3 regions of the Bacteroides faecis genome follow, and region 3 is predicted to be linked to each of the others. Evidence: riboswitches for the same ligand, from Rfam matches in the RefSeq annotation. Region 3 holds a riboswitch; each other region holds the start of a gene.

Region 1 (9,244 bases), 180 kb from region 3:
TTTAAAAAGAACATCACATTATGAAACCATATTTATTACTGACCCCCGGACCTCTTACTACCTCAACCACCGTTAAAGAAGCTATGATGACCGACTGGTGTACATGGGATGAAGACTACAATCTCGGCATTGTGGAGGAACTGCGCAAAGAACTCGTATCCCTCGCCACTCAAAAGACGGAAGACTATACCTCGGTTCTTCTGCAAGGCAGCGGCACCTACTGCGTGGAAGCTGTGCTGGGCGCAACCATCACTCCCAAAGATAAACTGCTGATTTGCAGCAATGGAGCTTACGGCGACCGCATGGGAAACATTGCGGAGTACTATCATCTCGACTACGACATGTTGGCTTTTGAAGAGACGGAGCAGGTATCTGTGGAGTATGTCGACGATTACCTGAGCAATAATTCAGATGTGACTCACGTTGCCTTCGTACATTGTGAAACGACTACCGGCATTCTGAATCCGATCAAAGAACTGTCACACATCGTCAAGATGCACGGCAAGAAACTCATAGTCGACTGTATGAGCAGCTTTGGCGGTATCCCGTTGGATGTAAACGAATTAGGTATTGATTTTCTGATCAGCAGCTCCAATAAATGCATTCAGGGTGTGCCGGGTTTCGGATTCATCATCGCCCGTCGTTCGGAACTGATGCGTTGTAAAGGTGTTGCCCGCTCGCTTTCTCTGGATATCTACGACCAATGGGAGGCGATGGAGAAAGGACACGGCAAATGGCGCTTTACCTCGCCGACCCACGTCGTTCGTGCTTTCAAGCAGGCTCTGACGGAGCTGATCGAAGAGGGTGGGGTAGAGGCCCGTTACCGGCGTTACTGCGAGAATCACCGTATTCTGGTGGAAGGCATGCGCTCTCTCGGCTTTGTCACGCTGCTTGACGACAGCCTGCAATCGCCCATTATTACCTCTTTCCTCTATCCGCACGACGGTTTTGACTTCAAGGCATTCTATCTGGCATTGAAGAGCAAGGGCTTTGTCATCTATCCGGGAAAGATATCGAAGGCAGATACGTTCCGTATCGGTAATATCGGCGACGTACATCCGGAGGATTTCCGCCGCTTGGTAGAAGTGATTCGTGATACGGAATATTAATCCGTATCCGATAAGAGATTAGTTGTCATTCAGTACGTAGTGAAGAGTCTGCTCTCTGTGTGTATGGGAGAGGAGATTCTTTGCTGCGCTACGGATGACATCTTTTTTGTCATGGCCGATTCGTTTCCCTCTTCAGCGTAGATGGTTGCGACAGCCGCAGGCTACTGACAACAGCCGCCACAGCGGCAAACCCGCTTCCAACCATCAGGCAGACAGCCGTACTCCGGTCGTGCACGACAAAACTGAAAAGCAATGCTACCAATGTAGTACCGAACGTTTGCCCCAGCAATCGTGCCATCCCCAGCATTCCGCTGGCACCGCCCGAGCGCTGTGTCGGAGCGGAAGAGATGATCGTGCTGTTATTGGGAGTCTGAAACAGTCCGAAGCCCGCTCCGCAAAGCATCAGACGAAGAATAATACTGATATCGGACGACTCGGCGGTAAGCCCCGAGAGCGAGAAGAGTCCGACGGCAAATAATACCATGCCGATGCTTCCCAATATCCCCGGATGGATGCGCTCTACCAGATAACCTGCCAGCGGAGCCGTCACAAGAGTTGCCAGCGGCCACGGAGTCAGCAGCAATCCCGTCATGACTTCGCTATGGCCCAGCGTATTCTGAAGGAAGAACGGAAGAGACACCATCGCTGCCATCTGAGCGATAAACGAACAGATGGATGTCAGAATGGACAACCGGAAAATCGGTATCCGCAACAGGTCCAGCGGCAGTAACGGAGTGGTTTGAGTGAGCTGCCTCCGTACGTAAAACGTTCCGACGATGGCCAATATAATCAGCTGCAAGACAAGGAAATCCATCTCTTCGTGATGCGCGAATCCGTCCAGTGTATAAATCAGTAATCCGAAAGTGATGGCATTGGCTATGGCACTTACGAAGTCAAACTTCCGCTTCGTGCGCTCTTCCTGTCTCGGCAAATGCTTGATGCCCAGCAGTAATGCTGTAATTCCCAGCGGTACGTTAATGGCGAACAGCCAGTGCCAGCTGGCTATCGAAAGAATACCGCTTGCCACCGACGGACCTGCTGCCGCTGAGATCGCCACTACCATCGCATTGATTCCCATTCCCCGTCCGATCTGGCTTTTGGGGTAGACGTAACGTAGCTGCGCCGTATTCACACTTGTGATAGCCGATGCGCTGAATCCCTGGAAGATACGTGCGATTGTCAGCGTCCAGAATGAATCGGACAAGGCACAAATCAGTGAAGTGATACAAAATAGACCGATGCCTGACAGAAACACTTTCCGATAACCGATAATCTCTCCCAAAGAAGAAAAAGACAGCAAAGAAACAACGATGGCCAACTGATAACCATTGATAATCCAAGTAGTTACGGCAGGTGAGGTCCCGAAATCGTGCGAAAGCGTGGGGAGTACAATATTAATAATATTGACATCGAGCACCGACATACAAAGAGCGAAGCCGATGGAGACCACTGCCCAGATACGTCTCGGCATTGGCAGTCCATCGGTTTCATCTATAGGAGTGGTATTATTTGTTTGTATCATAAAAAACTTATTCTTGTAGAACTTGATTTTGTCTGTAAATGTAAACAAAACAACGAACTACGTGTTTCAAGTTTCTTTGAAATATAAGTTTTTTTAGCGCGGAAGGTCCGGTTGTAGCTGTTCAATTATCTGGCTTTGTTCAGTTTCAGTATCCGCTGATTGCTGCTTCCCCGAAACTCCAGATAAGGGGAGAAGAGCGCCTGTTCGAAACGCCCGTCCACCAGTACATCTATATATGGCAGACTGGCATTCAAACGTGGATTGGCTTGGATCTCTTCATAGGTATATCCCGTATAGCACCAGATATTCATTCCCGTTTCCTCCTTCACCCGTTTGACGAAAAGCAGGAACGCTTCCGGATGATAAAAAGGATCTCCCCCGGAGAAAGTCACCCCGTCCAGCAGCGGGTTAGCTTTGATTTCCCGGATGATCGATTGAATCCGTTCCTCCGTCAGCGGTTTCCCGGCCTCCGGATTCCAACTTTTCGGGTTGTGGCAGCCGGAACAGTGATGGGAACATCCGGCAAGGTAAATAGAATACCGAATGCCTTCACCGTCAACGATTGTTTCGGGATAAGTCCCTAATAAATTCATAGCCTCAAAAAATGAAGAATTAAAAATGAAAAATTAAGAATGAAGCGCACAAAGAAATGAAGAATTAGGAACGAAGAATGAAGAGAACAAATTAATTAAGAAATTAAGAATGAAGAATACCCCTTGATAAACAGTTTAATACCATTACCCTGCAAAGTAATTCTTCATTCTTCATTTCTCCGTTTTTTTGTTCCTTATTTAATTCTCCTCATTAGTTTCCTCCGTGTTTTACGCGGTCCTTCTCTTCCGCCCGTTTGGCAGAGTTCCAGGAGCTGAGGTCTCCTGTCAGATAACCGGTGATGCGGCGCATACGCAAAATATTTTCGCTTTGGCATACCGGACACTTGTCGAAGATAACCCCTTTGTATCCGCAGTTGTGGCAGGTATCTACCGGGTGGTTGATGGAGCCGTAGCCTATGTTCTCATCGTGCATCACCTTTACAATTTTGGCGATGGCGCGTACATTCTTCTGGGCTTCTCCGTCCAGTTCCACATAAGTGATGTGGCCGCCGCCGGTGATAGCGTGGAACGGGGCTTCACGTCTGATTTTCTCCACGATGCTAATTGGTTCCTTCACGTCAACGTGGAATGAGTTAACGTAGTAATCACGGTCCGTAACTCCCGGAATTTTACCGTATTTTCTGCGGTCCATTTTGGTGAAACGTCCGGAAAGTCCTTCAGCAGGGGTGGCTAGCACAGAATAATTCAGGTTGTATTTCGCTTTATATTCGGCCACTACTTTGTTCATTTCCGTTACAGCTTCGTACAGCGTGTCCCAAGCCTTCTGGCTGTGTCCGTGACCTTCGCCGTAGAGGGCGACCATCGCATTGTGTCCACCGATAAAACCGATTCCCAGCGTACCGCTGCGCAGTACGTCGCCTACCTGTTCGTTCGGATTCAGTGCGGCTCCGCCTTTCCATACGTCATTGCCCATCATGAACGGGAACTGGCGGGCCAGAGCAGTACGCTGATACTGATACCGTTCGTAAAGCTGGTCGGCTACAAGAGTGGCCATATTGTGCACAGATTCCATGAAGATCTCTTTCGCTTTCTGCTCGATAGCATCCTTGTTGCGTTCGTCCTCTATCAGATTTTCCGCTTTGATGCGGGCTTCGATGGCAAGACGCGGCATATTCAGCGTAGTGAATGAAAGGTTTCCGCGGCCCAAAGAAGACTTTTCTCCTGCCACATTTTCAAATACGCGGGTACGGCATCCCATGGTTGCCAGTTCGTAGATGTAACGTTTCGGGTCATTGGCTTTCCATTTCTCGTTTTTGTTGAAAGGAGTGTCGAGGAACATGAAATTCGGGAAAAGAGCTTTTGCCGTTGTCTGGCAGGCCTGTAGCAGCAGGTCGAAGTTCGGAGCCTCGTAAGTGGACTTCATGGCGTCTTCGATCTTTTCCATTTTCATCGCTTTCTCGAAGTCCTTTTCCGAGTAGGAAACTCCATCCTTCACCTTGAATATCTGAATGGGGAATACGGGCACTTCGCCACGTGTTCCGAGTCCTTCGATGGTAGCTTTCAGCAGCTCTTCGATCACGAGGCGTCCTTCGGCAGAAGTATCCGTTCCGTAGTTGATGGAGCTGAACACTACCTGGTTGCCGCCGCGTGAGTGCATGGTGTTCAGGTTGTGGATAAAGCCTTCCATGGCCTGATGCGTATCTTTTCTTGTTTGCTGATAAGCCTTTTCTGCGATGCGTGTCAGGTGTTCCTTATCTATAATGATTTGCAGGGCTATCAAGGCGATGCGCAGTGCTTCGCGTTCTGCTTCTGTTGACTTGATAGACGACAGATGTTCTTTTATCAAGGTACGGATCGCTTTTTCGTCCGCCTGAGTTCCGTTCTCCATTGCCACATAGAAGTTGATGAACGAAGCCAGATGTTTGCGGAATGATTTAGCTACTCCTTTTGCCATGAAGAAGTCGAAGGCGGGGATTGCCTGTCCGCCGTGCTGCTCGTTCTGGTTGGTCTGGAAGATGATTGTTGCAAGCGTAGCGTAGCTTTGGATGCTCTGCGGTGTGCGGATACTGCCGTTTTTGGTGCGGAAGCCGCGTTCAAAGAGGTCGTCCATGTCGTACTGGATGCAGGTCGTCGTCTTTGTCGGATAATAATCAAGGTCGTGGATATGGATGTCGCCTAACTGGTGTGCTTCGGCAAAACGCTTCGGCAACAGATACTTATAGGTATAATCTTTGGTAACTTCCGAGGCGAATGTCATCATTTGTCCGGCGGGCGTGTGGCTGCTCATATTGGCGTTGCTCAGGTTCACATCGTTCTTGTCGATAGCGACGATGCCGTCCATCACATGCTTCATCTGGGTTTTCTTGTCTCTTTCCGTGTTTCTCCATTCGCGGTAGATGATGTATTTCTTCGCCACTTCGGGGCGAACCTTCATCAATGCCTTTTCTACTAAGTCCTGTATTTCCTCCACGGTGATTGTGGGGTTGCTGAACTGACTGATCACACTCATCGTGACGTCAGCAATCAATTGCTGTTCGTCCTGAATGCCTGTTGCACTGAATGCTTTGCTGATTGCATTCTTGATCTTACTGATAGAGAAATCTTCTCTTTTACCATCACGTTTGATGATACAAATTTCCGCGTAGTTCATAACTTTAACTCCCGAAAGTGATTAATAATATGTTTATTTGATTCCGGCAGGTCTTCTGACTTATCTCTCCCTCGCAGCGCCTTCCCACATTAGCTGATGCAGTGGCATCGTGTGCGGATTCATCGAGAATTACAGCAGCGGGTACTGTCGCCGATTTGCACAGCGTTCCCTCATTGACTAAACCTCTTTTTAGTTCCGAAACCGGATACAAAGATAGAAGATTATCCAATAGCTTGGATGGCTTTTAACATTAAATTTTGGGGAAACTTTTCTTTCTTGCTGATACAGAAAGTTTTCCGTTTTGGATAACTTTTAAGTTTCATTTTTCGGAAAAGCTTCTGCTTTTGTCTCTTCTCAGATTGAAATAATTCGACCTCTTCCTTAAGTAAGGCGGTGGTTATGAGTGTAGTATATATAGACTCACGTCTTTTATGAAATTGAAAAATATAGATCTAATGGAAAGATTAAAAGATTTGCATACTGGTAGAAAGAAGTTTTCCAGAGTTGAGCGGATGCATTTTTTGCAAGAGTTGGAAGAAGAACTGAAAGTTTATTATCTCTCTTATACTGAGACAGTAAATAGGCCTTATTCCGAACAGGAACAAGAGATTATTGTCCGGATTATCAAGATGCTGATTCGTCAGCTTCGGGGTACATCCAAGTTTCAGTTGTTTAGCAGGAGAGGTGCAAGACGTAAGTCCGAAGATCCGGATGATGTGGAAGAGCGGGAAGAACGCCGGAAGGAGCAGACAGACGAGATACGTTTGAAACATACTAACCTTTATTCGTACAATCCTCTTTCCAAGAAATATAAAGCGAAGAAGGAAGAACTGCTCCGGAATCTGAAAAGGGAGTTCTAGTCTTCCGGATGTTTCATTGAGAACGTCTGGGAGGTAACAGGAAGAGTAGACCGGCAAATGCGTATGTATTGTGAGTCCCTTGCGTTTGTTGAGTCTGCTCTTCTTTGTTTATCTTCTATTTATTCCTTTTCTGTTTTTTATGTTCCTGCTTTTTCCGATAGGCTTCTTCTAATGTATATTTGTTTACTTTCATTGTTGTTTTATATCCAAGGAATAATCCTGTTAAAAGTAACATCAGATAATTGTATAATATAGACTTAAACTCTAAACTGAAGGTTATATATATTACAAAATACCAGCAATAAATTTGCGGTATTATTATTTCGGAGTTCAAATATAATGTCCGGATCATTCCTTTTTCTTTCAGAGGCTGTTTAGGTGTCTTTATATATGGAAACAGATAACTCATCATTCCACCTATTGCAATAATTGCTCCCCAAAGCATGACTACTATTACAATAGTATGCTTTAGGTAGTAATATTTATAAAAAAAAGAGGAAAACATGAAGCAAGGAATTATTATGACGCAAAACCATGAAGTAAGTTTCTCATATATTGCTATAAAAAGATGTCTCATATAACTATAAATTAATCGTTAAAACAAATTATTTCCATCATTCTTTTGTGATTTTATATACCTTGATATGGGTTAATTATGTTCTAATTGCCCATATCAAGGTAGGAGACTGGTAAATCCTAGTGCATAAGAGTTATTTATTTATTTTCTTTTTACTAACTCGATTTAAAATATATAAGTTGGCTTTTATTGCTATTCGATTTCCAAGAAATAATCCTAGTAAAAGTAGCATTAAATAATCAATATATATGGATTTTCGAGCGAAGAAAATAATATATGCTGCTGCACAGTAATAATATAACATATCAATGTTTTGATGAAACTTGAAACAAGCTGTTTGAATAATATCATTAGTTTCTACTTCCTTTCCCTTTGGATGTTTATTCCTCTCAAAGTAATTTAATATCTTACCTATCAACCATATTATCCATGAAATTAATAATAATATCATGATAATAAACATAAACTCAAATTCTCCTAAGTCAGGATGAAAAAAACAATAGATAATCATTAAAATGCTGTTGAGTATGGTTATCTTCTTGAATATTTCTATAAAAATATTTCCCATATATTGTTTAATGTGTTAATCTTTAAGTTGTTCTATTATCCATTCAAAAATATCTCTTATATAGTTTGTAGAATATTCTTCCTTTCCGACAACTTGATTAGTATGAGCATCATATGCATCTTGAGTAGGATCGGGAGTTGTTAATTCTAAAGCTGTTCTGGCTATACCCGAACCTATTAAAACTTTTTTTCCTGCTTTTCCTATTTTACTTTTATCATTAGGATCCCTTTTAGGAGCCGGATCGCCATTAGGCATCATTCCTGACACGTTGGTATCTATACTGTTTGCTACGTTTGCCTGATTCTTGTCTAAATTTTCTTTAGCTTTTCTGTCTCTTTTCCTCTGATGATTGTATTCAGGACTGACAGCGCTCTTTACCTGATAATACAAGAGAGAGCCAAAGGTATAAGACATCTTAGGCGCATCTGTAATCATTTGCCCTAACTCCGCGAACTTGTCTGATGTATGCCTCATTATTTGTTGATCTGAAGGCAAGTTATAGCTTTGAGTTCTCGTCAAAGGGTAATAGAACGGGAGAGGACCATAGGGTGTCGGGATCGCTACTCCTTGTTTGCCGTCCGGATCTATATGTGTAACTGGATTATTAAAGCAATACCCATAAGGAGTATTTGAATAATTCTTTTCACTTGACGGATCTGCTACATGCCATCTTCCCAACGCTGCATCATACATTCTTGCCCCATAATCATACCAATCCAATCCATTCTTTCTGTCCAATTCTTTGCTATTATACTTAAAAGGTTGGACAGATGAAGTCGAAGCGAATACTCCTCCGAACGGATAATAATGATTAACCTCATCTACATTATTATTCTCGTCTATAACCACCCGATTATTTCCTTGATGGTCTTGCAAGAAATAGTGATGAACAGCATCCGCAAGGGTTACATATCCTACCTCTGTCAGCAGTTTGACAGGAATTCCATTTTCATAGATCACGTTGCCGCAATAGTCTGTAATAAGTGTATCCTTATCTGTCACATGTGTAGTACGAAGTTTGGCTCCTTCCGGACTATAGAGATAAGAAATGTTACTTCCGTTCTCAAACTTTATGAGGCTTGGCAAATTTAAGTAATTATATTGGATATCAGTAATTTTTTTGTTTAAATCTCTTTTTAGATTGCCACTGATGTCATAGGAATATTCTACAGATTTGTCAGCACCGTTTGAAAATTCGAAGCTACCTGCGTATGCCGAATTTGCAGCATTGTCTTTAACAGAGAGCAAACGGTTGCCATTATAACTCAGTGAGAGATCATCTATTAAACCATAATCATTCTGTGATGTTTGACCGAAACGTTTCAAGCCCAGAATATTTCCATTTTTATCATAACCGGTTATTTGTTCGTTGAAACGGTTTAAATTCATGCTGAGATTATTCCC
Region 2 (9,244 bases), 990 kb from region 3:
TGAAGCCGAATCGTTCTCTTTCAACTCCAGCCGAATGGCTTCTTTGCCATAACCGGCATTCCCTTTAAATGCAGATATACGAAAGTTTCCCGTCCAAACATCGGGATTATAGAAAAGAAAAGAGCCTTCGCCATCTTCAAACTCATTCCAGTCCGACGGATAGTTTATAGAAAACCAAGCTCCGGGAGAGATAAATTTCTTGCCTTGCATTCTTTTTCGTTAAATGATTACTTGGCAAAAATACAAATTAAAAATGAATCTCACTTCCCTATGGGCTGTATTTTCCTCCGCACTTCTTTGGAAATCTCCAAAAACATGTAGTTCAACTTTCCGGAATGGATTCCTTCTACATTATCCTTATACTTTTTATTAGCGTATTGTTTCGATTTCTCAAAAGTCAGTAAAGACATTTCATTCTGTGATTTACCTACCATCGTAGAGTCCAGTTGTTCGTCCGGAAAGAAGTCGTCCAGGTCGACATCACCGATCATCGTCGTTTCAAGAAAATTCATATCCTTATGTGAGTTGTCGGTGTAATATCCCACAAACATATGTCCCGGAGTACGCACTAATATAGGTTCGATATTAATCGAACGAAGCAACGACGCAAACAGTACACTTCCATCCACGCAATTAATCTGCGAAGACTCCAAAGCGTCATCAAAAGTACGGACACGCTGCGAAAAGACGACATTACTGGAAAGGCTCGTGTTAGAAACAGAGCTATAACGGAATTTACGTTTCTGCAAAACATTCCAGAGGGCATATACCTGCTTGTCTACTGCTCCTTTTGCCGTACTTTGATAGCCCAGAAAGCGGTTTACAATACGAGTATTCAAGGCTTCACGCAGTAGCTGGTCGATCATCGGATTCTCTTCATTCACATAGGCCGCAAAGAAAATGCTGGTATCATAGAACTTCGTTCCATTGGCTACATATCCCAACAGGCACTCATTGACGCTACGTACTGAAAATGTACGCACCCGCTGCCCCATATCTTTTCCATTCATTTCTACTTTTACCGCCACGCTCACCGGTTCCGCCTGCACATTATTCTTCAATGCTTCATAATTCCAGATGATATCCGGATAAATGGTATATTCTGTTCTTGGTTTATTCAGTACGAATTCCGATACGGAACGTGAGAAAAACGGAGTTTCGGCAACTTCAATCCGGACCCTGCTGTAAGCTGTCCGCGACTTTACGCGGATGGCAATACATGACTTCGGATTTCCCAGATACATAGAATCGGTAGGAGTAATAACCTGAGCATCTGTGGTCGCTACCGACAAAATAGCCGACGGAAAGATATTCCCTCCCAAATCATCTACTATCTCGAAACCTGAATTAAAAGCAGAATATTTAAAGACTGATATTCCCCCAATTAAAATAAGGAGCACAATGACTGCTCCTATGATTTCGCGTCTATAGCGTTTCAGATCTATTCTTATCATTATCTATATCCTTAATATATGTATTATTACCTTATATCGCTAACAAAGATAACAAATAACAACCGTTTTTTACTTGGGTATTCAACAAAATCTTTTAAATCCCCTCTCACTTGCCACTTTCCGTCGAATGTAATATGATTGTAACATTTGTTTCATCCGCCCGTAACAAAATCTCCTCATCTTTGTCCCGGAATAAAATAAAAACTTAACTTTGTCATATCACATTAATACATATATCTTATGAACGATTACCGTATTTTAGTTGTCGACGATGAAGAAGACCTCTGTGAGATCCTGAAATTTAATCTTGAGAATGAAGGTTACGAGGTGGATACCGCTAACTCTGCCGAAGAAGCGCTGAAAATGGACATCAGCAGTTACCACCTGATTCTCCTGGACGTGATGATGGGAGAAATCTCCGGATTCAAAATGGCGAACATGCTGAAGAAGGACAAAAAGACGGCTATGGTGCCTATCATCTTCATCACGGCGAAAGACACAGAAAATGATACTGTGACCGGATTCAACCTGGGAGCAGACGACTATATCTCGAAACCCTTCTCCCTGCGTGAAGTCATCGCCCGCGTGAAAGCTGTATTGAGACGCACAGCCACAACGGAAACGGAAAAAGTGCCCGAACGACTTGTCTACCAGTCACTCGTGATTGACATCACCAAGAAAAAGGTGAGCATAGATGACGAAGAAGTACCGCTGACTAAAAAAGAATTTGAGATACTGCTTCTATTGGTACAGAACAAAGGACGTGTATTCTCACGCGAAGATATTCTTGCCCGCATCTGGAGTGATGAAGTCTACGTACTCGACCGTACCATCGACGTAAATATCACCCGCCTGCGGAAAAAGATAGGCGAATATGGCAAATGTATTGTCACCCGCCTGGGATATGGATATTGCTTTGAAGCAGAATAATAAACGATTATGAACCTACCTGTCACCCAAAAACATTTCCTTTCTTTCAGCCGGAAGCTTTTCCTTTCGGTCATTTCGTTGTTTCTGGTATTCGCCATCTGCTTTATAGCCTACCAGTATCAGCGTGAAAGAGAATATAAAATCGAGTTACTGAATACGCAGTTACAAGATTATAACAGCCGACTGTATGAACGCCTGAATAATAGCGCAGCTATCGAAGAAGTCACAAGCAAATATATTCGTGAGCATGCGCTACAAGACTTACGTGTCACACTGATCGATCTGCAGGGAAATGTGATCTATGACAGTTATAAGAATCAGAATCAGCCACTAGAGAGCCATCTCAATCGCCCGGAAGTGCAGAAAGCCCTGAAAGAGGGTAACGGATTCGATGTACGTCGTACTTCTGAAACTACCGGATTGCCTTATTTTTACTCCGCCACACGCTACGGAGATTATATGATCCGTTCGGCACTACCTTATAATGTAAGTCTGATCAATAACCTGCAAGCAGACCCGCATTACCTTTGGTTTACAGCTGCCATATCTTTGCTGCTTATCATCATCTTCTACAAATTCACGAATAAACTGGGCACTTCTATCAGCCAGTTACGCGAATTTGCCATGCGTGCCGACCGGAACGAACCGATTGAAATGGCAATGCAATCCGCTTTTCCCCACAACGAGCTGGGCGAGATTTCGCAGCACATTATCCAGATCTACAGACGTCTGCATGAAACCAAGGAAGCTCTTTACATCGAACGCGAAAAGCTGATTACCCACCTTCAGATTTCACACGAAGGACTGGGTATATTCACTAAAGATAAGAAGGAGATTCTGGTCAACAATCTCTTTACCCAATACAGTAACCTGATCTCAGACTCTAACCTGGAAACGACAGAAGAAGTTTTCGCTATCAGCGAACTGAAAGAGATCATCAACTTCATCAACAAAAACCAGCAACAACGTTCACGGGGAAAAGACGAAAAACGTATGTCTGTCACCATCAACAAGAACGGACGAAACTTTATCGTAGAATGTATCATTTTCCAAGATGCCAGTTTCGAGATATCCATCAACGACGTTACCCAGGAAGAAGAACAAGTAAGACTGAAACGCCAGCTGACACAAAATATCGCCCACGAACTGAAAACGCCGGTAAGCAGTATCCAAGGATATCTGGAAACGATTGTCAACAACGAAAACATCTCCCGCGAGAAGATGAACACTTTCCTCGAACGCTGCTATGCACAGAGCAACCGCCTCAGCCGTCTGCTACGTGACATATCCGTACTAACCCGTATGGACGAAGCCGCCAACATGATAGATATGGAACGAGTGGACATCAGCGTACTGGTAGGAAACATCATCAACGAAGTTTCACTGGAACTGGAAGAAAAGCATATCACCGTTATCGATTCACTCAAGAAAGGTATTCAGATAAAAGGTAACTACTCATTGCTCTATTCCATCTTCCGTAACCTGATGGACAATGCCATCGCCTACGCAGGATCGAATATACAAATCAACATCAACTGTTTCCGTGAAGACGAGAATTACTATTATTTCAGCTTTGCAGATACAGGGATAGGGGTATCGCCGGAACATCTGAACCGCCTCTTCGAACGCTTCTACCGGGTAGACAAAGGCCGCTCACGCAAACTTGGCGGCACAGGACTGGGATTGGCCATTGTAAAGAATGCCGTGATCATACACGGCGGCAACATCTCAGCCAAGAACAACCAAGGTGGTGGTCTGGAATTTGTTTTCACATTGGCGAAAGAGAAATAATCTCCATACTATTCTTATTCCTCCTCAATAGGATGGTCACGCGATCTGCATAAAAATCGACCATTCTTCAAAAAGGAATATTCAAATAGGCAAGAAAGCGATTTATTCATCCGTCGTACAGAGATAAACGAAAAAACGCCTCCATTCGGCAACAATCAAATCCCATTATTTACACATAATGGGATTTTCCTGTCCTAAAGAAAGAGTCTCGCCGATATTCCTTTCTTTTCATCCTCGTCACATCTTCCCGACAATCCTTTTATCACTTCCTTCCGATCATCCGACAAGCGCCAACCAGCTTGACCAAAGCTATAAATTCGGCTGCTACCACTTGCCCACCGACCTAAATTAAGTTGCCCACCGAGGAGACCAACCTTACTCACCGAGGAAACTCGCTTTACACACCGACCTAAGCCACCTTACATTGCTTGTAAAATGTGTATATTATCCCTCCTAACATGCAATACTATGCACAATCCCGTATATTATTGCATTGATTTATGCAATTCCTTCTCTGGTTGAATCATTTTCCAACGAACATTTGTGATGAATATCTTAAAAATAGCACATCATCCCCCTCCATTCTTCCCCCTAGAAGCCCTCAGAAAAAATCCTCTCGCAGCCCCATTCATCTCCCGTCTTTCCTAAAAGAAGAACAGAAAAAAAGGAGAATACTTTGATTAAAATAAAAAGGGGATTATCTTTGTCTTCCGTGTTTAGATACAAGTCCAATATAAAAACCGTGAATTATGAAAACGAATATAAATTACCTGTTAGCTTTATGTTTCCTTCTCCTATGCGCCTGCAAAAGCGGTAACGCCTCAAGTCAGAGCAAAAGTGAAACTCCACAAGATACCATCAAATCATTTACCTTGCCCACCATCCCACCCATGCTGACCGCACCGGAACAACGTGCCGACTTTCTTGTAAAGCACTATTGGGACAACGTTAACTTTGCCGACACCAATTATATCCATCACCCGGAAGTCACCGAACAAGCATGGGCAGACTATTGCGACCTGCTAAACCACGTACCACTCGAAACTGCACACGAAGCAATGCGCAAAATGATTGACCGCAGCAACGCAGATAAGAAAGTATTCGCTTACTTCACCGACCTCGCGGATAAATATCTGTACGACCCGAACTCTCCAATGCGCAATGAAGAATACTACATTCCCGTACTGGAAGCCATGATAGCCTCGCCCATACTCGACAAAACAGAAAAGATACGTCCTCAAGCCCGCCTGCAACTGGCACAGAAAAACCGTATCGGTACCAAAGCTCTGAATTTCACCTACACCCTTGCCTCCGGCGCCCAAGGCAATCTGCATCAACTGAAAGCCGATTACATCTTATTATTCATCAACAACCCCGGCTGCCATGCCTGCACCGAAACAATAGAAGGACTGAAAAACGCCCCCTTTATCAACCAACTCCTAAAAGAAAAGAAACTCATCCTCCTCTCCGTCTATCCCGACGAAGAACTCGACGAATGGAGAAAACACCTCAGCGAATTCCCCAAAGAATGGATCAACGGCTACGACAAGAAATTTGCAATAAAAGAGCAACAACTATATGACCTCAAAGCCATCCCAACCCTATACCTCCTAAACAAGGAGAAAACCGTCCTGCTCAAAGACGCCACCGCACAAGCTATAGAAGAATATTTAATGACGAACGCCCAATAAAAAACATACACGCCCAATAACACCTCCGCCACCACACCGCAAAGTCTCCCCGCCTCGTTTGTTCAGCGTTAGGCGGAGGCAGTTCTTTGAGCATTCCTTTTTCTTTCGTATCAAGATGAAAGAAAAAGAACACCTCCTTGCAGAAAACAAATAAACTCTCTATCTTTGCACCGCATTGGTTTGCGCCCCCTCACACGAGGGAAGCAATTAAAAGGGAATCAGGTGTAAATCCTGAACAGTCCCGCTGCTGTAAGTTCCAATAAAATAATGTTGTGAGCAATTCACTCTCAGCCACTGGAAAGAATAAATCCGGGAAGGCGCCCACAACAGGAATAAGTCAGAAGACCTGCCATGTAATTTCGTTTCACTGCTTTCGAGGAAAAAGCGTTGAATCTAATGAACCGGACCTTCGTCTATCATTTCATTCACCATTTTGATTCAGAGAAAGTATGCACAAACTAATAAACTCTGCCAAGTTTATTATGTATGTCCGGTCGAAGCGATTTCGCCCGGACATTTTTATGAATAAAAGAATTTAGCTAATATGGAAAGATATTTAAGTTTACATCATCTCCAACGCTATCCCATGACTTTCTACGATCAGCAGAAAGTCATGAAAGCTCCATATACGTCATGCAATCAACCATTTACTCATACAAGCAAATCCATTATATATCATGTGATATAATATTCTCTTAATCAAATAAATAAAATATGAATTTAAAACAACTGTTCAAGCCGCTTTTGTTCTTAACTGCGGCATTCGTAATTGCGTCTTGTTCTACAGACGACTGTGACCTCGACCACTTGGAAAAACTACAAGGCCTGCCTGCCTTAAAAGCCGGTACATTCCCGGAAGAAGATCTAACACTTAATGTCGGAGAGAAATATGTATACTCCCCCAAAGCAAGCAGTCCGCTGGATATATATTACCAGTGGTATCAGAATGGAGAAGACATGTCTACAGACCCTTCATTCACATTCAATGCCGAACGTCCGTCACGTTCAAAAGTTATCCTGGAACTTAGTAATGATCTGGGAAAAGTTACGTTAGAAAACAAAGTGACCGTTCGGGGAGCTGACTACTCCAAAGGATGCTTCATTATTAACGAGGGCTGGTATGGACATGGGTCAGGAAGCATTTCATACTACAACTACGACAACAACAGCATCGAGCATTGGTGCTACAAGAATCAGAACTTCGGCGATGAATTAGGAGTAACATCACAATCGGGCACTTTGTGGAATGGCAAGTTATACGTCTGCTCCAAGCAAAACAATCAGTTAGTAATCGTAGACCCTAAAACTCTATATGCAGAAAAAAGCATAGGACTATTGTTACCTAGCGGACGCCAAGCCTACGAATTTATACCAGTCAACGATCAATATGCTGTTGTAACGGCAAACGGCGACTTCTACCGCATAGATTTAAACACATTTGAAGCAATAAGAATCTCCACCGGCAGTACTTGGGGAGGTTGCGGTAGCGGAATTGTTTATCAAGATAAACTGCTGCTCAACGTAAAAGGCCAGAAGATTTATAAGATAGATATTAAAACCTTGTGCGGAGATCTATCTCAGTATGATTGGAAGAACCAATTTCCTTACGAGAATATAGATGTATCCACCTCGGGTGGTACTCGTTTTGTAGAATGTAAGGACGGCAATCTCTATACAGTCGAAAGTACTAATGGTGAGAATAATTTAGTAAAAATCAAGCCGGACTTTACTATCGAAAAAGCTCCGATACATGCGAGTTATGAGTCCTCCTCTTTCGGTGCCTACAGAGAAGCGACTTTCTGCGGAACCTCAGACGGCACATTCTACTATATCGCAGGAGGAAAAATCTACCGGGCAACGTTTGACAATCCTGCTCCTACAGAAGCGCTCACCACTTACACCAAAGACGGTTATGGATTTTATGGTGCAGGTATCCGTGTAAATCCCCAAACAAATGAATTGCTTGCAATGTATCTGACCAGCGAATATAACAAAAATCTCATAGTCCGATTCAATGCCACAACAGGAGAAAAGATTTCAGAAATAACCTACGACGGTTACTACTTCCCCGCTACCTTTATTTTTAATTAATAGCAAAACTTAGAAACAAGATGAATAAGTTATATACAACTTTATTAATAGCATGTATTGCAGTAGGATTTACTGCCTGTAATGACGACAATTGCGATGATCTGCATCTTGGCAATCTGGCAAACTATCCAAACGTATTAAAAGGGACATTCCCAACCGAAGACCAGGTGCTGGAACTAGGAGAAACATTAGAAATCACTCCGGAATTACTTAATCCCGAAGACGCTACATATTCATGGCTTCTCAATGGAAAAGAGATCTCTACCGAACAAACATTTACTTATCAGGTCGATAATCCATGTCGGGCAGATCTGACCTGTGTTATCACAAATAAGTATGGAAAAGTAGAAATGAATACAAGTTTTCGTTCCAACCATGACTTTTCCAAAGGTTTCTTTTACCTGGCTGACGGAACATTCAACTTCTACGATACGGAAAAGAAGGTTACCTACAAGGATTGCTATTCCTCTCTGAACGCCGGAAAAACTTTAGGGATGGGTAGTTATGACAATGCAAATATCAGTAATTACAATGGCAAGTTCTACGTTCTGGTAAAGACCAGTACATCGAATAAAGATCAGTTCTTTGTCGTTGATGCCAAAACGCTTTATTATGAAAATTCTGCTATAGTAGGTGCCAACCTGAACGGTCTGACCATTCTGAACGATCAATATGCTTTAGTGACAGGAGACGGTATACATCGTATTGATCTTAAATCACTTAGCAATATCAAGATCAAGGACAAGTATATGTTCAGCATCTATAACGGATTAGTATTCAACGGTAAAGTATTGTCCAATGAAACTTATAAAGATGACGCCCCAGTACAATCCTACGATGTAAACGAATTGCTTGCCGCTAAAGAAGGAGAAGAACCTACCGCCACACCATTGGATATCAATCAAAACCAGAAAACTAATTTCGTACTGGCTAAAGACGGCAATGCCTATACACTCGAAGCAACCAGTGAAGGAAATTACCTCGTGAAGATCAATAAGGATTTTACCGTAGAAAAAACATTATTGGCTTTCCAGCCGGCAAAAAGTTCTTACTCTACACCTACCATCGGTATGGTAGCATCTGAAAGTGAAAACATAATCTACATTGTATCCAATGATGGTGCTATATACAAATATGTAATAGGTGAAAACAATTCATTGAGTCAACCCTTTATTGCAGTGGACAAATTAAAATCTTCCATTACTGCCACTCCACAACTTAATCAACAAACCGGAGAGTTATACGTAGTTTATAACCAGAAATCGAAGTATACGATTACCGTTTACA
Region 3 (6,382 bases):
AATAGTTGACACAACAGGCGTTAACACCCTGCAAATCAAACAATAACATTAAGAAAACCACATATTGCAAGGCGATGCAGAGTGAGAGCAACAGCTTGCTCCCACTCTGCCACCACAGTTGCTACCACAGCTGAAACGCCGATGAACAAAGCGATACAGGCAGAAAGTGAGAGCATGGGAGCAAAACCTATGTTTAATTCACTTGGAGAGGAAGCCTAAAACTAATTTAATAGAGACTTAATAATGACATATTAGAAAACAATTAATATATTTGCATCACATGTTCACAAGACAGTTACAACTAAATGTAAATAAAATGATAAAACAATCCATCTCCGCTTTCATACTGGCTTCCTTGCTATTACTGGTAAGTTGCGTATCAAACAAGAAGACTTCTCTCGAAGCATTCAATCAGGATATATATACACCGGAATATGCTTCCGGATTTAAAATATTGGGTGCAGACAACGTTCAAAGCACCCTGATACAAGTATTCAACCCGTGGCAGGGAGCCAAAGATGTAGAAATGTCTTACTTCATATCACGAAATGGCGAACAGGCACCCGCCGGATTCACAGGTCCCACCATTCCTGCCGGAGCAAAACAGATTGTATGTATGTCTTCTTCCTACATCGCCATGCTCGACGCGCTGGGACAGGCAGACCGAATTGTAGCCGTATCGGGCATCGACTACGTATCCAATCCGTATATCATTGCGCACAAAGACTCCATTAAAGACATGGGTCCGGAAATGAATTATGAACTATTGCTGGGCCTGAAACCCGACGTTGTATTGCTATACGGCATCGGAGACGCACAAACCGCTGTAACGGACAAACTGAAAGAACTCTCTATACCTTATATGTATGTAGGCGAATATCTGGAAGAATCACCGCTCGGCAAAGCCGAATGGATGGTTGCCCTGTCCGAACTGACGGACAGCCGTGAAAAAGGAATCGAAATATTCAGCGAAATTCCGAAACGCTATCAGACATTGAAAGACCTTACGGCATCGGTAGAGCAGCGCCCTACCGTAATGTTCAATACCCCCTGGAACGATAGCTGGATAATGCCTTCCACCAAAAGCTATATGGCACAACTGGTAAACGACGCAGGAGCAGACTATATATATAAGGAGAACACTTCCAACAGCTCCGCCCCCATCGGACTGGAAACTGCCTACGGACTGATACAAAAAGCTGACTACTGGATTAATGTCGGCATGGCTTCTACACTGGATGAACTGAAAGCCGTCAATCCTAAATTCACTGATGCGAAATCCGTTCGCGAAAAGACTGCATACAACAACAATCTGCGACTGACCGCTACCGGTGGTAACGAGTACTGGGAATCGGCAGTAGTACGTCCCGACATAGTACTGCGCGATCTGATTCATATTTTCCACCCTGAACTTGTATCCGACTCACTCTATTACTACAGGCATCTGGAATGAAACAGCCCCACAAACGTACCGCCCTCTTATTCATTACGCTAAGTATGGTTGCCGTACTATTATTACTGATAGATATGGCAACCGGAGATACGTATATCCCCATCTCTAAAGTATGGGCTGTACTCACCGGAGGCGAATGCGACGAAATGACACGCAACATTCTCCTTTCCATCCGGTTTATACGGGTAGTGGTAGCGGCACTGATAGGTGTGGCGCTCTCCGTTAGCGGTCTGCAGATGCAAACGGTATTCCAGAATCCATTGGCGGACCCTTACCTGCTGGGAGTTAGTTCCGGTGCAGGATTGGGAGTAGCGCTCTTTATACTAGGAGCTCCGCTGCTCGGATGGACGGAGTTTCCGGTCCTTCAATCGCTGGGTATCGTCGGCTCGGGCTGGGTAGGAACAGCTGCCATTTTATTGGGAGTAGCCATTGTCAGCCGGAAAGTAAAAAATATTCTCGGTGTACTGATTATGGGGGTCATGATCGGATACGTGGCAGGTGCCATCATCCAGATACTGCAATACCTGAGTTCTGCCGAACAACTGAAAATGTTCACGCTCTGGTCAATGGGATCATTAAGCCACATTACAGCCACTCAACTAGGAATTATGATTCCGATGCTGTGCCTGGGGCTGCTGATTTCCGTAGCCTGCATCAAACCACTAAATCTGCTGTTACTCGGCGAGAACTATGCGCAGACCATGGGAATGAATATCAAGCGCTCGCGTACCTTTATTTTCATATCCACCGCACTGCTCACTGGAACGGTCACCGCCTTCTGTGGCCCTGTCGGTTTCATCGGACTGGCTGTTCCCCACGTCACCCGGTTACTGTTTAACAATGCCGACCACCGAATACTCGTCCCCGGCACCATGCTGACCGGATTCATCAGTATGCTTCTCTGCGACATCATCGCCAAGAAGTTTCTGCTTCCGGTCAACTGTATCACTGCCCTGCTGGGTGTTCCGGTTATTTTATGGGGAATAGCTAAAAACTTGCGTATAATCAAATGATCGAGCTTAAAGAACTGACACTAGGATACGGACAGCGTACGCTGTTGAAAACGGTAAACGCCCGGATCACAGACGGACAACTCGTTGCACTGCTGGGACGCAACGGAACAGGAAAGAGCACCCTGCTCCGTGCCATGATGGGACTGGAAAAGCCTCAATCGGGAGAAATCATCCTGCAAGGAAAGAATATAACCTCCTTGAAACCGGAAAAGCTGGCACGAAACATCAGCTTTGTAACCACCGATAAAGTACGCATCGCCAATCTGCGCTGCAAAGACGTAGTAGCATTGGGCCGTGCCCCCTACACCAACTGGATCGGACAGTTACAACCGGAAGACCAAAGCCGGGTGGACAATGCCATGCGACTGGTCGGCATGACCGACTACGCAGAAAAGACAATGGATAAAATGTCCGACGGCGAGTGCCAACGAATCATGATAGCGCGTGCCCTCGCACAGGATACCCCCGTCATCCTGCTTGACGAACCAACCGCTTTTCTGGACCTGCCCAACCGCTACGAACTCTGCCTGCTCCTGAAAAGACTGGCACAGGAAGAAGGCAAATGCATCCTGTTCTCCACACACGACCTCGATATCGCCCTATCACTTTGCGACTCTATCATGCTAATTGATAATCCGCAATTATATACCCTTTCCACCTCTGAAATGATAGCCAGCGGCCACATAGAAAGACTATTCCGTAACGAATCAATTACGTTTGACGCAAAAGAAATGCGGGTGCGTATCAAACAGGAATGAACCCACATGAAATAAATACATGGTATCCATCTGGTTTCTCCATAAATTCCTTATCTTTGCCCGTGAATTGGTTTCAGATAGCCATATCAACTGTCTGAATTAAAAGGGAACCGGGTGGAAATCCCGGACAGTCCCGCTGCTGTGAAGCTTCGTTCAACTTCTTGATAATTACTTTAGCCACTGACTTGTTATGATAATGCCAAGTTGGGAAGGCATCAGGGAGGAAGTCAGTCAGAAGACCTGCCATTCAGTATCTTGACAACTGTTTTTACTCGTGGGATAGAAAGACAGTAATGATGTAAACAAACCGTTTATGGAAAAACAATATGCAAATCAAATTGCTGACATCATTAATATCAGCAAAAATAGAGACTATGTTCCGCCCGACATCAACGGAAGAAATTTAAGTGAATGATTCTCTCTATTACAAATAACTAAGAGACGGCTCAAAGTCGTCATACTCAATGTGTGCGTATCCCTGTAGAAGTGATTTCTCCGGGGATACTTTTAACACAACAAAATATCATGATATAATATAAAAATCAAAATGGAAGTTCTAAGAAATTTATTCGAAGGTTACCCCAACCTTTGGGGTGGAGGAGTGGCACACTCCGTGCTGATTCTGTCGCTGACCATAGCGTTCGGAATCATCCTGGCAAAAATTAAAGTACGGGGAGTATCTCTGGGAGTCACCTGGATACTCTTTGTCGGAATCGTATTCGGTCATTTCAACATGAATCTGGACGAGCACCTGCTCCACTTCCTGAAAGAGTTCGGATTGATTCTGTTTGTCTACTCTATCGGTCTGCAAGTAGGACCGGGATTTTTCTCGGCCTTCAAGAAAGGAGGTTTCACGCTGAATATGCTGGCTGTGCTGGTAGTGGCATTGGGAGTAGGAATCACCGTTATTCTCCACTTTACTACCGGAACTCCGATTACCACCATGGTAGGTATCTTGTCCGGAGCCGTCACCAACACCCCCGGACTGGGAGCTGCGCAGCAGGCCAACAGTGACCTGAACGGTATAGACGCCCCCGATATAGCATTGGGATATGCTGTCAGCTATCCGCTGGGTGTCGTAGGCATCATCCTGTCATTGCTCGCCTTGAAATATCTTCTGCGCATCAATACCGCACAGGAAGAAAAAGAAGCGGAAGTAGGTTTGGGACATTTGCAGGAACTTACCGTACGTCCTGTCTCCATCGAGGTAAGAAACGAATCGGTAGACGGTATCAAGATTAAAGAACTTCGTCCGTTATTGAATCGTAAGTTCGTCATTTCACGTATCAAACACCGTGAAGGAGGAGAAACAGAATTGGTCAACTCTGAAACGGTCATACATGTAGGAGACATTATCCTAGTCATCTCTACACCGATTGATGTGGAAGCAATCACCATCTTCTTCGGCAAGGAAATAAAAATGGAATGGGAACAGCTGAACAAACAGCTCATCTCACGCCGCATCCTGATAACCAAACCGGAACTCAACGGCAAGACTCTCTCACAACTGAAAATACGAAATAACTTCGGAGCAAGCATTACCCGCATCAACCGTTCGGGAGTGGACTTGGTTGCCGGCCCGCAGCTGCAGTTGCAAATGGGCGACCGTGTCACCATCGTTGGTACCGAGCTTGCCGTTGCTCATGCCGAGAAAGTACTGGGTAACTCAATGAAGCGCCTGAATCACCCTAATCTGATTCCTATTTTTATAGGTATCGCATTGGGTTGTATTCTGGGTAGTATTCCTTTTGCCTTCCCGGGTATTCCCCAACCGGTGAAACTGGGACTGGCAGGTGGTCCGCTCATCGTCTCTATTCTGATCAGCCGTTTCGGACCGAAATATAAGTTGATTACTTACACTACCATAAGCGCCAACCTGATGCTCCGTGAAATCGGTATTTCCATCTTCCTCGCTTGTGTAGGTCTGGGAGCAGGAGAAGGATTCGTAGATACCATCATTCATGGCGGAGGATATATATGGGTGGGTTACGGAGTTATCATCACCATTCTGCCTCTTCTGATTACGGGATTGGTAGGACGTTATTACTGCAAGCTGAATTACTTCACGTTAATCGGTGTTCTGGCAGGCTCTACCACTAACCCGCCGGCACTGGCATACTCCAATGACCTCACTTCCTGCGATGCACCAGCCGTAGGTTATGCTACAGTCTATCCGCTTACCATGTTTCTGCGGGTGCTGACGGCACAATTATTGATTCTATCGTTGGGATAGCTTTGCTAACGATCTATTCCGTCACGCGACAATACGCCTTGTTTATAATAATGCTTTACTTCCCGCATTTCGGTGACAAGATCGGCTATATCAATCAACTCCTGCGGTGCATAGCGTCCGGTAATAACGACCTCCGTTTCCGGACGCTTGCTACGCAACAGTTGTAACGCATCATCCAGTTCCAATAAACCTAAAAAGAGGGCAATGGTCAATTCATCCAATATAACGACTGCATATTCTCCGGAAAGCAGAACATCCCTGCATTTTGTCAACCCTTCGTGTGCCGCACGGATATCTGCTTCCGTAGCTTCACGGGTCAGCATACATCCGTTGCCGAACTGTTCTATCGAAATCCGGTCGAACTTTTCAACCATACGGGTTTCATTGTATTTCATGCTTTTGACAAACTGCCCGATGAATACGCTTTTACCTGCACAAAGGGCACGGACTGCCAGGCCGAATGCTGCCGTCGTCTTTCCTTTTCCATCACCCGTATAAATATGAATGTATCCTTTTTCCATCTGATTTTCCTCTGAATGATTAATAACCGCAGTACAAAAATAAACTATATCTTTGTGATATGAAAACAAGAGAAGACTATATTGCTGAAGACTTTACCGCTACCATTCCCGTTGCCGAATACATGGCAAACTATCGGGATGCCGAAAAATTTATCGGATTCTGCCGGCAATGCACCCGCTATAACACTTATTGGGCATGTCCTCCATTCTCATTCAATGTAGATCATTACCTTTCCCAATGCCAAACAGCTTTGATTATCGGGACGAAAATAACTCCTCTACATCCGGAAAGAATTACAGATGTTATCTCTTTCGGTAAAGAAATGATGGAGACTGAACGGAAACGGACAGATGAATTACTGCTGGAAATGGAAAAAACGTATAAAGGACGTGCATTCTTTCCC

Evidence for each region. A riboswitch is a leader RNA that binds a small molecule or an ion and turns the genes downstream of it on or off. The one in region 3 is predicted to bind cobalamin.
Region 1: linked by a shared signal. The riboswitch ahead of K6V30_RS24205 (anaerobic ribonucleoside triphosphate reductase) and the one ahead of K6V30_RS24975 (putative transporter) in region 3 are both predicted to bind cobalamin.
Region 2: linked by a shared signal. The riboswitch ahead of K6V30_RS20690 (DUF5074 domain-containing protein) and the one ahead of K6V30_RS24975 (putative transporter) in region 3 are both predicted to bind cobalamin.

The regions. Positions count from the first base shown of each region.
Region 1 is NZ_CP081916.1:6,055,961-6,065,204, reverse strand. Features, by position in the region: gene K6V30_RS24220 (2-aminoethylphosphonate--pyruvate transaminase) at 21-1,109, shown strand; gene K6V30_RS24215 (MFS transporter) at 1,219-2,631, opposite strand; gene nrdG (anaerobic ribonucleoside-triphosphate reductase activating protein) at 2,757-3,224, opposite strand; gene K6V30_RS24205 (anaerobic ribonucleoside triphosphate reductase) at 3,436-5,835, opposite strand; cobalamin riboswitch at 5,864-6,050, opposite strand; gene K6V30_RS24200 (hypothetical protein) at 6,291-6,695, shown strand; gene K6V30_RS24190 (hypothetical protein) at 7,406-7,840, opposite strand; gene K6V30_RS24185 (DUF6443 domain-containing protein) at 7,856-9,244, opposite strand, start outside.
Region 2 is NZ_CP081916.1:5,237,953-5,247,196, forward strand. Features, by position in the region: gene K6V30_RS20665 (DUF3805 domain-containing protein) at 1-210, opposite strand, end outside; gene K6V30_RS20670 (hypothetical protein) at 261-1,454, opposite strand; gene K6V30_RS20675 (response regulator transcription factor) at 1,695-2,384, shown strand; gene K6V30_RS20680 (sensor histidine kinase) at 2,394-4,175, shown strand; gene K6V30_RS20685 (DUF5106 domain-containing protein) at 4,925-5,866, shown strand; cobalamin riboswitch at 6,026-6,234, shown strand; gene K6V30_RS20690 (DUF5074 domain-containing protein) at 6,581-7,957, shown strand; gene K6V30_RS20695 (DUF5074 domain-containing protein) at 7,978-9,244, shown strand, end outside.
Region 3 is NZ_CP081916.1:6,233,854-6,240,235, forward strand. Features, by position in the region: gene K6V30_RS24955 (hypothetical protein) at 82-219, shown strand; gene K6V30_RS24960 (ABC transporter substrate-binding protein) at 317-1,453, shown strand; gene K6V30_RS24965 (FecCD family ABC transporter permease) at 1,450-2,466, shown strand; gene K6V30_RS24970 (ABC transporter ATP-binding protein) at 2,463-3,224, shown strand; cobalamin riboswitch at 3,275-3,486, shown strand; gene K6V30_RS24975 (putative transporter) at 3,772-5,457, shown strand; gene cobO (cob(I)yrinic acid a,c-diamide adenosyltransferase) at 5,463-6,002, opposite strand; gene K6V30_RS24985 (DUF2284 domain-containing protein) at 6,038-6,382, shown strand, end outside.